4 regions of the Kitasatospora sp. NPDC048722 genome follow, and region 1 is predicted to be linked to each of the others. Evidence: riboswitches for the same ligand, from Rfam matches in the RefSeq annotation. Region 1 holds a riboswitch; each other region holds the start of a gene.

Region 1 (2,999 bases):
AGCGCGAGCATCAGCACGGTGATCGGGACCAGGGCCAGGCCGGACACCAGCGGCGAGAAGCCGGCGACGATCTGCAGCTGGACGACCAGCAGGAAGAAGACGCCGCTGAACGCCGCGTACACGCAGAGGGTGACGAGGTTCACGGCGGTGAACAGCCGTGAGGAGAACAGGCCGAGCGGCAGCATCGGTTCGGGGGCGCGGCGTTCGACGGCGATGAAGGCCGCGCCGAGGACGAGCCCGAGCACGCCGGTGAGCCAGACGGCGGGGGAGAGGCCCTCGCCGGCCGCCGTCAGCGCGTACGTGAAGGTGCCGAGCGCGAGGGCGGCGAGCGCCGAGCCGAGCACGTCGAAGCGGCCGGTGGCGCTCTCGTCCCGGCTCTCGGGGACGTAGCGGGTGGCGACCGCGATGACGGCGGCGGCGAGCGGCAGGTTGAGCAGGAAGATCCAGCGCCAGCCGGGGCCGTCCACCAGCCAGCCGCCGACGAACGGGCCGACGGCCGCCGACACCCCGCCGAGGCCGGACCACAGGCCGACCGCGGCCGAGCGGTCGTCCGGGTGGAAGACGGCCTGGAGCATGGCGAGCGAACCGGGCGTCAGCAGCGCCCCGCCGATGCCCTGGACGGCGCGTGCGGCGATCAGCACCTGGATGTTCGGCGCGGCGGCGCAGGCCGCGGAGGCGACGGCGAACCAGACCACGCCGAGCAGGAAGACCCGGCGCCGGCCGTAGCGGTCGCCGAGCGCGCCGCCGAGCAGGATGAGCCCGGCGAGCGTCAGCAGATAGGCGTTCAGCGTCCACTGCAGGGACGCGAGGGAGGCGCCGAGGTTGGTGCCGATGCGGGGCAGGGCGACGTTCACCACGGTGCCGTCGAGCAGCGCCATGCTGGAGCCGAGCACCGTTGCCAGGAGGACCCAGCGTCCCTGCGCGGTGCCCAGGCGCAGGGTGCCGGCGTTGGTTGTGGTCACGGCCCGATCCTCTGCCCGGTGGGGTGCACGTGACAAGGGTCACCGGCGGTGCGTCCGGGGGTGACGATGGGTGATCGATCGGCTGCGGAGAGGTCGGTTCGTCGGCGGAGGGTCGTCGATCCGCTGCGGGCGGTGAATGGATTGTGCACGCACCGTATTCCGGATCATTCGGAGCGTCATCGTGACGGGTGGGGTTGTTGCGGGTTCAAGAGATCGACATTGCTTCACCCGGACGGATGAGTTTTAGTTCAGCGACCGACCGGCCAGCCCGGACGGATCCACCGGGTGGAACGCCGAGTCCTGCCGCTGCCCGGTGGCTCGAACTGAACTCTGTACGGCAGGAGCGGGGGACCCACAGGTAAGTCGCCGGACCGGAATTCGCGCTGTTGGCGCGGAAGTCCAGGACCGGCTCGGGGTGAAGCCGCGCATGCGGCCGGGCAACTCCAGCCCGAACCCGACAGCTCACCTCGCAGGCGTCGGAGAGGAAACTTCCATGCCTGCTCAGGCTCGTCGTATCACCCTGCCCCGCGCCGCCCGCATCGGCATCGCGACCGCCGTCACCGGTGTCTCCTTCGCCCTCCCGCTCGTCACCGCGATGAGCGCCCAGGCCCACACCGCCCCCGCCGCTCCGGTCGCTCCGGTCGCCGCCGCCTCGGCTCCGGCCGCTCCGGCCGCTCCGGCCGCCGCCCAGGGCGACGCCTCCTACCGGGTCGTCAGCGGTGACACCCTTTCGAAGATCGCCGACGCCAAGCACGTCGAGGGCGGCTGGCAGGCGCTGTACGCGCACAACCGTTCCGTGGTCGGCGCCAACCCGAACCTGATCTTCCCGGGTCAGTCGCTCGCGATCGCGGCCCAGGCCGCCCCGGCCGCTCCCGTTCAGAAGCCCGCCGCCCCGGCCGCCAAGCCGCAGGCCGCGCCGGCTCCTCGGCAGCAGCTGCAGGTCCGGACCGAGGCCACCACCCCGGGTGCCCAGGTGCAGGTCCAGGCCGCCGTGGCCCAGCCCGCCCAGGCCCCGGCCGCGGCTCCGGTCGCCGCCGCCTCCGGCTACGTCGCCCCGCTCGCCAACCCGGTGCTCGGCGAGGCCTACGGCGTCGCCGGCACGATGTGGGCCTCCGGCCACCACACCGGCCAGGACTTCGTCGCCTCCACCGGCACCCCGGTGCGCGCCGTCGCCAACGGCGTCGTGGTGAAGGCCGACAACGGCGGCGCCTACGGCAACGAGGTCGAGATCCGGCTCGCCGACGGCAAGTACGCGCAGTACGCGCACCTGTCCTCGATCGGCGTGACGGTCGGCCAGTCCGTGACCGTCGGCCAGCAGCTCGGACTGTCCGGTGCGACCGGCAACGTGACCGGCCCGCACCTGCACTTCGAGATCCGCACCGGGCCGGAGTACGGCTCGGACATCGACCCGGTCGCCTACCTCCGGGCGCACGGCGTCGCGCTCTGAGTTCCCCCCTCCGGGGATGACGGACCACCGTAGGTGCGGGGCGAAACGATCGACCGGGATGGTCATGTCGGGTGACCGCTCGACCGGGTGATCGCCGCATCGGCGGACATGGGCGCGGGACACGCCCAGACCGGCCCGGCCCACGAGGACTCCTCGTGGGCCGGGCCGGTCGCTGTTCGTCCGGCCTTCCGTTGTTGTTGCCCGGCTCAGCTCCGGTCGGCGCCGGGCGGCGGGGGAGTCTCCGGCGGCGGCGTGGCCGCGCCCGGCAGCCGGACGGTCGCGACGGTGCCGCCGTCCGGGCCGGCCGGTGCGAGCGTGACCTCGCCGCCGGCCGCGCGGACCGTGCGGGCGACGATCGCCAGCCCCAGGCCGGATCCCGGCAGTTGGCGGGCGGACGGGGAGCGCCAGAAGCGGTCGAAGACGTGCGGGAGGTCCTCGGCGGCGATGCCGGGGCCCTCGTCGCGGACGGCGAGTTCGCCGGCCGCCAGCGAGACGTCGATCCGTCCGCCGGGCGGGCTGAACTTCACCGCGTTGTCCAGCAGGTTGATCACGGCGCGCTCCAGCGCGTGCGGATCGGCGCGGACATACCA
Region 2 (2,999 bases), on a different contig from region 1:
AGCGCGTCGACGAGCCCGGCCACGTACGCGTCGAAGTCGGCCGGCTTGGTGCCCGGGTAGGCGAGCTTGCGGTGGTAGAAGCCCCAGAACGCGGGCCAGTGGATGACGACGGTCCCCATGGCGTGGACGACGCCGCGCATGAGGGCGTTCTGCGGGAGGTTCTCGATGAAGGCGTCGATCAGGACGATCCCGGCGACCCGCTCGGGCGCGTCCCCGGCGACCTTGACGACGGTCGCCCCGGTGTAGGAGCTGCCGGCCAGGACGGCCCGCCCGATGCCGAGGTGGTCGAGCAGGGCGAGGACGTCGGCGGCGACGGCGCCCGGCGTGTAGTCGTTCCAGGCGATCGAGGACTCGCCGAAGCCGCGCAGGTCCATGGTGACGACGCGGTGGCCGGCGGCGGCCAGCAGCGGGACGAGGTGCCGGTACGAGCGGCGGCTGTCGAGCATCCCGGGGAGGAGGACGACGGGGGTGCCGTCGCCCTTCCGGGTGTCGTCGAAGGCGATCCGGCCGCCGGGAACGTCGAGGTACTGGGTCTCCGGGGTGGTGGTGCCGTTCATGGTGGGCCTCCTCGGTCCGCTGCTGCGGTGGCATCGGCGGTGCTGCCGATAGCCATAAAGCTAAGGCTAATAGCCTTAGCCGTCAAGCTATCGGCACCCGGGGTCGAGGTCGCCCGCGCCGAGCGGCACCCCGCCCCCTCAGGTCCCTTCGACCTTGAACGGGTCGTGCTCGCTGAGCAGCTTCTCCAGCCTGGCCTGGTCCACCCGGGTGACGATCTCGTTCGTCTCCTGCCTGTCCCGGATGACCTTGGCGAGCGTGAAGGAGGAGGTGACGGTGTAGAGCAGGCCGATCCCGAGGAAGGCCCGGGTCCAGGCTCCGACCGGCAGGTAGGCGATCCCGATGGCGAGGGCGGTGCCCGACAGGGCGAAGGAGAGCACGGCCTGGAGGTGGTACGCGGCCGTGGTGCGTGACTGCATCGGTGCGTTCATGGCGCCAGGATGGCGGCGGTCCGGCCCGCCGCACATGAGTAGGAGTACTCAGGCGGGCCTGTCGAGGTCGTCGTCCGGTGACTCCCAATCACGTTAAGTAGTGTCAGGGGTGGGCAAGAGCCGCAAACCAGTCATAGGGAACAAGCCGCCCGCCCGGTTGTCGGCCGTCCCGGGCGGATGGCTTGGAATCAGGGCGTCCTAGGATTAACGTCTGATAACGCAGCGCGGTCGAAACGCCGTACCCAGACGGCACCGTGCGCCGTCGCCTAATCCCGCCGGCCGGCCTCCGGGCAGGTCAGGGAGCCGGGGAACCACGTTCCTTGGGGTGAATCGGCGGGGCCCCGGCCCGGCCGTAGGAGACCTTCCTGCTCCGAACCCGTCAGCTAACCCGGTAGGCGCGAAGGAAGGAAAGGAGCACGCCTCCGTGGCGTCGACGCACACCCCGGCACAGCCCGCCGGCCCTGCCGCCGGTACCCAGCTCCTCGAGCACCCCCGTCCGGCCGGGGACGAGTTCCCGGCCCCGGAGGCCGAGGCCAACCGCCACCGGATGCCGCGTCAGACCCGCGGAGCCTCCCCGCTGCTCGGCGTCACCGCCGTCGCCGCCACCCTGGGCGCCACCGGCTTCGCCTCCGCGACCCCGGCCGCCGCGCCCGCCATCGAGTCCCCGGACGAGGCCCCGGTCGCGCTCTCCGCCGACCCCGGCCTCGCGCTCGCCGCCCGCATCCAGCAGCAGGCCGACGGCCAGCGCACCGCCGCCGAGGAGAGCGCCCGCGTGCAGGCCGCGCAGGAGGCGCAGGCCAAGGCCGCCGCCAAGGAGGCCGAGGCGAAGAAGGCCTCCGACGACGCCGAGAAGGCCAAGGCCGCCGCCCTCACGCTGCCGGTGCGCGACTACAACCTGAGCGCCCACTACGGCCAGAGCGCCCGCTACTGGGCGCACCTGCACACCGGCCTGGACTTCGCCGCCGACACCGGCACCGCCGTGTTCGCGGTCGGCCAGGGCACGATCACCTCGGCCGGCTGGTCCGGCGCGTACGGCTACCGGATCGTCGAGACCCTGCCCGACGGCACCGAGATCTGGTACTGCCACCTCTCCTCGATCATCACGGGCAGCGGCAAGGTGACCTCGGGCCAGCAGATCGGCAAGGTCGGCGCCACCGGCAACGTCACCGGCCCGCACCTGCACCTGGAGGTCCGCCCGGGCGGCGGCGCCCCGGTCGACCCGGAGACCTGGCTCCAGCAGCGCGGCCTCAACCCCTAGCCTCCGCACGCGCGAACAGGAAGGCCCCGGCCGGCCGGGGCCTTCCGCATCAGCCCTCCTGCGGCGACTCAGGCGACTCAGGCGACTCCGACGACTCCGGCAGCTGCGCCAGGTACGCCTCGATCTCTCCCGACCCCGGCTCCGGCGCGAGCTCCGGGAACTCCTCGACCAGCATCCGCGGCAGCCCCGGCACCGTCCACTCGCCGTACAGCGCGAGTGCCACCTGCACCGCCGCCTCCTCGAACTGCCCGAAGTCCCCGGCCAGTTCGTCCGGCATCGGGCGCCCCAGCGCGTTCAGCTCGGCGAGGTTGCGGTAGCTTCGCCGCATCAGGCCCTGCTCCAGCAGCCGCCGCGCGCCGTCCGTGGCCATGCCGACCGAGAGAACCCGGCCCGGGCCCCAGCCCCGCTCGTCCGGCTCGTCCAGCCACCCGGCCTCGGCCAGCGCGGCGAACGCGTCCAGCCGTTCCTCCTCGCCCAGTTCGAGGAACCCGGCGAGCCAGTCCCGCACCGCCGCCCCGTCCGCGACGTCCACCCCGTGCGCGCGCAGCAGCACCGCGTACAGCCGGGGCCACGTCACCAGGTCGGCCCGGCGCAGCAGCCCGGCCGCGACCTCGCCCTGCCACTCGGCCTCGGCGTGCAGCCGCTCCTGCCGCTTGGCGTTGAGCCGCTTCGCCGCCCGCTGGTGGTCGACCAGGAGCCGGACGGCCTCGCCGTACGCGAACGGGTCCTCGTCGGGGGCGGGCTGGACGTACAGG
Region 3 (2,999 bases), on a different contig from region 1:
CAGGAGCAGATGACCCAGCTTCAGACCGGCCTCGCCGGCGTGGCGGGCGAGCAGTACCGCACCGGCGGCATCGACCCGTCCGTCCAGCTGATGCTCTCCTCCGACCCGAACAACTACCTGGCCAAGGCCTCCAGCGTGCAGCAGGCCACCGCCACCGAGACCGACGCGCTCAAGGGCCTGCTGGACCAGCAGCGCCGCCTGGACCAGGAGAAGGCCGAGGCCGCCGCGGTGCTGGCGTCCCTGGACTCCACCACCAAGGACCTGAACCAGGCCAAGGCGGACGTCAACACCAAGCTCAAGGCGGCCCAGGACCTCCTCAACTCGCTCAGCGCCTCCGAGCGCGCGGCGCTGAAGGCCCAGCAGGCCCAGGACGACCGCGCCTCGCGCGGCACCGACCGGGTCGACCTCAGCAGCCTGCCGCCGGCCAGCGGCTACGCGGCCGTGGCCGTGGCCAAGGCGATGAGCAAGCAGGGCTCGCCGTACGTGTGGGGCGCCACCGGGTCGACGACCTTCGACTGCTCGGGCCTGATGGTCTGGTCATACGGTCAGGCCGGCGTCTCGCTGCCGCGCACCTCCCAGGAGCAGGGCCACTACGGCACCCGGGTGCCCTCGCTGGACCAGGCCCAGCCCGGTGACCTGGTGATCTACGGCCCCGACATGCACCACGTCGCGATGTACATCGGCAACGGCATGGTGGTGCACGCGCCGCACACCGGCGACGTGGTCAAGGTGATGAAGGCCGACGCGATGCCGATCAACACCATCCGCCGGGTCTGACCCCCCGACACGCCGGGGGCCGGCGGAAACGGCCCTGTGATCCGCGCCACCTCCCGACCGGGGGTGGCGCGTTCGCTTGAGCGCGTTTCACTGCGTTTCACCACGTTCGCGTGACAAGTGATCAGCCTTGCGTACTGCCGCGATCACCTTCTGTCATCTTCACAAAAGAACTTGGTTATTCTTCCGCCTTTTTTCTGACAAGGATTTGAACCGATCACGGTTCAGTTACTAGGGTCGTGCCCCGAACCACCGCACTGTCGATCGCCCAGCCAGGGTGGCGGCGGTGGTTCCCGCCGAGTTCGTGAAACAGCGGGACGGGTCGAAGCGACCGTCCGACAGGGGAGCCCAGTGATTGGGGGCGCTGTGGAGCGGAGCCGGGGAACCACGTTCCTCCGGGGTGAATCGGCGCCAGGTCGGCCGGTGGAACGGCCGTGAGGCGTCGTAGGGCATGCTTCCGGCCCGAACCCGTCAGCTCACCCGGTAGGCGGACGTAGGAAGAAGGAGTCCGCCTTCGTGGCGTCCCATCGTCGTCCCAAGCCCGCCGGCCGTGCCCGAGTTTCCTTCCTGACCGGAGTTGCCGCCGCGGCCGTCGCCCTCTCCGCGCAGTCCGGCGCCCACGCCGACCCCGCGCCGACCAAGGACCAGGTCAAGGAGCAGGTCGACCAGCTCAACGAGCAGGCCGAGGTGGCGACCGAGCAGTACAACGCCGCCCAGTCCAAGCAGCAGGAGCTGCAGAAGCAGGTCAGCGGCCTGCAGGACCAGGTGGCCCGCCAGCAGGAGCAGGTGACCGACCTCCAGGGCGGCCTTGCCCAGATCGCCGGTGAGCAGTACCGCAACGGGGGCATATCCCCGACCGTCCAGCTGATGTTCTCGTCCAAGCCGGACAACTTCCTCAGCCAGGCCGACGCCCTGAACCAGGCCGGCAGCACCCAGAAGGGTCAGCTGAAGGAGCTCCAGGACCAGCAGCGCAAGCTGGACCAGGACCGCAACGAGGCCCAGGGCAAGCTCGCCGAGCTGGACGCGACCACCCAGCAGCTGAAGGCGTCCAAGGAGCAGATCCAGGCGAAGCTGAAGGCCGCCCAGGACCTCTTCAACACCCTGTCCGAGCAGGAGCGCCAGGCCATCAAGGCGGCCGAGGACAAGGCCGCCGCCGATGCCAAGGCCAAGGCCGACGCCGCGAAGGCCCAGCAGGCCGCCGCCGATCGCGCCTCCCGCGACAGCAGCCGCACCGACCTCGGCTCGGCCCCGTCGTCCTCGCCGGTCGCCAAGCCGCCGGCGCCGGGCAGCTCGCGCGGTGCCGCCGCGCTGTCCTACGCCGCCACCAAGATCGGCAGTCCGTACGTCTGGGCCGCCACCGGCCCGAACTCCTTCGACTGCTCGGGCCTGATGGTCTGGGCCTTCGACCAGGCCGGCGTCTCGCTGCCGCGCACCTCGCAGGAGCAGGCCAACGCCGGGACCCGGATCGGCACGGACCTCTCCCAGGCCCAGCCCGGCGATCTGCTGATCTTCTTCAGCGACGCCCACCACGTCGGCATCTACGCCGGCAACGGCCAGGTGCTGCACGCGCCCAAGCCGGGTGCGAGCGTCCGCTACGAGGCGGTCACCAACATGCCGCTCACGTCCATCGTGCGGGTCTGATTCCCCGCTCGGCGTCCCGCAGGCCCGGCCCTCCTCCACGGAGGTCCGGGCCTGCGGCGTTTCCTTTCCTCGGGCTGGTGTCCGATTGGGGGTCAAATATTCGGGTTGGGAGAGGTTTGGACTCGGTTGCCCGGACTCGCTAACGTCTGCCACCGGACTCCCGCTCCAGGACCGCCCGCTTGGGTGCGGCGGCGGGACCGGTCCGCAGGATTGGAGCAGCCGCCGCCATGCCCGTGCACCGCCGTTCCCAACTGCTCGCCCGTGCGCTGGTGCTGACCGCTGCCGCCACCACCGCCCTGGGCGTCACGACGGGCGGCAGCGCCCAGGCCGCCCCCGGCAACCCGGACGCGTCCAGCCGCAAGGACGTCAAGGCGCAGGTCGAGCAGCTGTACAACGAGGCCGAACAGGCGTCGGAGAAGTACAACGCCGCTCAGGAGGCCCAGCAGCGGCTCCAGGGCGAGACGACCGTCCTCCAGGGCGAGATCGCCGCCGCCCAGGACCAGCTCAACCAGCTGCGCGGCGACCTCGCCACCGTGGCCGGCGCCGAGTACCGCTCCGGCGGCATGGCGCAGACCGTCCAGCTG
Region 4 (2,999 bases), on a different contig from region 1:
TCACGGGCTACGACGACATCGATGGACGGCACGAGGCATCTCCTTGCGGAAGCAGGGTCCCGCTGACCAGTGGTGCGGTCGGCGGGATGATTGCGGAGTCGTTACGACCAGAGCCTAACCGCACGTGGTCCCGGGGCCACGCCGACCTCGGTACCGTCTCAGCGTGTGGCCGGGCTACTTACCGGTAGTTCACCTGGGCTCCCCGGGAAAAGGGACGGAAGCGGACGAAGGGGGCCGATCCGGGGTCGGCCCCCTCCGTGGCGTGTCGCACCGGTGCCGGCCGGCGTCAGCCGAGGTGCAGCACCTGGCCGGGCAGGATCAGGTTCGGGTCGCCGCCGACGGTGCCGCGGTTGCCGTCGTAGACGGACTGCCAGCCGCCGTGCACGCCCTGGGCGGACGCGATGCCCGACAGCGTGTCACCGGCGCGGACGGTGTAGTCGTGGCCGCCCTGCGGGGCGACGGCGGCGCGCGGGGCCTGCTGCTGCGGCTGGACGTACTGCTGCTGGACCTGCTGCTGGACCTGCTGCTGGGCGGCCTGCTGCTGGGCCTGGCCCGCGTACTGCTGGTAGACGCCCTGGTGGCTGGTCCAGTACCAGGTGCCGTTGTTCTGGTACCAGTACACCTTCGCGTCGGCGTCCCAGCCGGCCTTGCCGGAGAAGCCCGGGGCCTGCGGCTGCTGCTGGGCCTGCTGGGCGTGCTGCTGGTACTGCTGCTGAGCGGGCTTCTGGGCCGGCTTCGGCTGCGCCGGCTTCGCCGCGGGCTGCTGCTGCGCCGGCTGGGAGTGCTGCTGCGCGGCGGGCTTGGCGTCCGAGGTGTCGACGGCGGCGGGGGCGCCGCCCTTCGACAGGCCGGCCTTCTTCGAGCAGACCGGCCAGGCGCCCGGACCCTGCGAGGCCAGGACCTTCTCGGCGACCGCGATCTGCTGGCCCTTGGTGGCCTGGTTCGCCTGAGCCGCGTACGCGGTGCCGCCGAAGGCCTTCCAGGTGCTGGAGGTGAACTGCAGGCCGCCGTAGAAGCCGTTGCCGGTGTTGATGCCCCAGTCGCCGCCGCTCTCGCACTGGGCGACGGAGTCCCAGGCGGAGGCCGGGGCGGCGGAGGCACCGGTGGCGGTGAGGATCGGCATCGCGAGTCCGACGCCGGCCACTCCGGCGACGGCGATGGCCTTCTCGGTCTGGGTGCGACGGCGGTGACGACCGGTTCCAACGAACAGCATGAAGGGGTCCCTCTCCGCACGCCTGCGAGGTGAGCTGTCGGGTTCGGACCGGGAGGTGGCCCGGCCGCCGTCTGCGGAAACGATTCCGCTCGGGCGGCTTCACCCCAAGCCGTGGAGGAACGGCAACAAACCTGGTTCCCCCGCCCCTGCCCAGGGTTCTGGTCGGTTTCCCGTGGCGCGGCGGGCAGGACTCGGCGTTCCGCGCTCGGGGTCCGCAGCTGCGAACTCCAGGGAGAGTAGACAGATCCTCAGACCAATCACAAGCTCATATCGCCGACATCACACAGAAATTACGGCACGTGGCCGATCGCCTACCAACGGCGGCCGTTTGTCCGGATTGATGGGTGTTCATGCGGCCTAACCCTGCCGATTCGCGACGCACCGTCAGTGTGTCGGAGCGTCTGGAAGCGCGTGCGGCGAACGGCGCTCGGGACTGAATTCGACCGGAAGTTCGCGCAATCCGCGCATGATCAGGCCACCACGCCACCGCAGGTTCTCCGGGCTTTCCGCCAGGGCGATATCGGGCAGCCGGGACAGCAGCGTGGCCAGCGCCGACCGGCCTTCGAGCCTGGCCAGCGGGGCCCCGATGCAGTAGTGGATGCCGTGCCCGAAGCCCAGGTGCGGGTTGTCCGCCCGGGCCAGGTCCAGGGTGTTCTCGTCCGAGAACCTGGCCGGATCCCGGTCCGCCGCCGCCAGGACCACCAGCACCGGGTCGCCGACCGGGATGTCCACCCCGCCGATGCTCAGCGGGCGGGTCGCGAACCGCCACGTCGCCAGCTCCACCGGACCGTCGTAGCGCAGGAGTTCCTCGATCCCGGTCTCCAGCAGCGCCGTCTCGCCGCGCGCCACCGACTCCTGCAGCAGACGGCGCTGCTCCGGGTTGCGCAGCAGTGCGTACGTCCCGTTGCCGATCAGGTTGACGGTCGTCTCGAAGCCGGCGAACAGGAGGATGAACGCCATCGCGGCGGCCTCGTTCTCGGTGAGGTGCTCGCCGTGGTCGCTCGCCCGGATCAGTCCCGAGATCAGGTCGTCCCCGAGGTCCGCCCGCTTGCGGTGGATCAGCTCCAGCAGGTACGCCCGCATCCGCTTCACCGCCCGCCCCACGCCGCCGCGTTGGCCGCCCCCATGTCGGATCATCATGCCGGCCCAGTCGCGGAAGTCGTCCTGGTCCTCGGCCGGCACGCCGAGCATGTCGCAGATCGCGTAGATGGGGAGCGGGAACGCGAACTCGTGGATGAGGTCCGCCGAACCGCGCTGCGCGAAGCCGTCGATCAGACGGTCGGTGAGCTGCTGCACCCGCGGCTCGAACTCGGCCACCCGGCGCGGCGTGAACGCCTTCGACACCAGTCGGCGCAGCCGGGTGTGGTCCGGCGGGTCGATGTTCAGCAGGTGCGTCATCAGGTCCGCCTGCCGCTCCCCCGGGATCCCGACCCGGCCGGTGCGGTGCGCCTGCTCGCTGTGGTGCGCCGGGTTCTTCGACAGCCGGCCGTCCGCCAGCGCCTGCCGCGCGTCCGCGTACCGCGTCACCAGCCAGGCCTCCACCCCGCTCGGCAGCGTGGTGCGGTGCACGGGGGCGTGCTCGCGCAGCCACGCGTACGCCGGGTACGGGTCGGCGGCGAACTCCCACGTGAAGAGCGGCGGGCGGGCGGCGTCGGGCTGAACTGGCATGGGACGACCGTATCCGGTGGGTCGGGGGCACCCCGTCATCTACGGTGAGTAACCGGCTCGTCGACGGCCCGCGGACCGCCCCTCAACACCCCGCGAACGCCCTGTGGACAGTGCGTGG

Evidence for each region. A riboswitch is a leader RNA that binds a small molecule or an ion and turns the genes downstream of it on or off. The one in region 1 is predicted to bind cyclic di-AMP.
Region 2: linked by a shared signal. The riboswitch ahead of AB0C76_RS28325 (M23 family metallopeptidase) and the one ahead of AB0C76_RS03395 (LysM peptidoglycan-binding domain-containing M23 family metallopeptidase) in region 1 are both predicted to bind cyclic di-AMP.
Region 3: linked by a shared signal. The riboswitch ahead of AB0C76_RS22000 (NlpC/P60 family protein) and the one ahead of AB0C76_RS03395 (LysM peptidoglycan-binding domain-containing M23 family metallopeptidase) in region 1 are both predicted to bind cyclic di-AMP.
Region 4: linked by a shared signal. The riboswitch ahead of AB0C76_RS22570 (transglycosylase family protein) and the one ahead of AB0C76_RS03395 (LysM peptidoglycan-binding domain-containing M23 family metallopeptidase) in region 1 are both predicted to bind cyclic di-AMP.

What each region holds. Positions count from the first base shown of each region.
Region 1 covers NZ_JBEZGX010000003.1:6,325-9,323, forward strand. Annotated here, with positions in the region: gene AB0C76_RS03390 (MFS transporter) at 1-962, opposite strand, end outside; cyclic di-AMP (ydaO/yuaA leader) riboswitch at 1,274-1,453, shown strand; gene AB0C76_RS03395 (LysM peptidoglycan-binding domain-containing M23 family metallopeptidase) at 1,456-2,409, shown strand; gene AB0C76_RS03400 (HAMP domain-containing sensor histidine kinase) at 2,616-2,999, opposite strand, start outside.
Region 2 covers NZ_JBEZGX010000044.1:22,281-25,279, reverse strand. Annotated here, with positions in the region: gene AB0C76_RS28335 (alpha/beta hydrolase) at 1-557, opposite strand, end outside; gene AB0C76_RS28330 (YiaA/YiaB family inner membrane protein) at 696-986, opposite strand; cyclic di-AMP (ydaO/yuaA leader) riboswitch at 1,240-1,398, shown strand; gene AB0C76_RS28325 (M23 family metallopeptidase) at 1,411-2,244, shown strand; gene AB0C76_RS28320 (hypothetical protein) at 2,294-2,999, opposite strand, start outside.
Region 3 covers NZ_JBEZGX010000029.1:65,211-68,209, forward strand. Annotated here, with positions in the region: gene AB0C76_RS21995 (NlpC/P60 family protein) at 1-777, shown strand, start outside; cyclic di-AMP (ydaO/yuaA leader) riboswitch at 1,127-1,280, shown strand; gene AB0C76_RS22000 (NlpC/P60 family protein) at 1,291-2,415, shown strand; gene AB0C76_RS22005 (NlpC/P60 family protein) at 2,643-2,999, shown strand, end outside.
Region 4 covers NZ_JBEZGX010000030.1:91,968-94,966, reverse strand. Annotated here, with positions in the region: gene eno (phosphopyruvate hydratase) at 1-32, opposite strand, end outside; gene AB0C76_RS22570 (transglycosylase family protein) at 287-1,213, opposite strand; cyclic di-AMP (ydaO/yuaA leader) riboswitch at 1,219-1,387, opposite strand; gene AB0C76_RS22565 (cytochrome P450) at 1,598-2,881, opposite strand.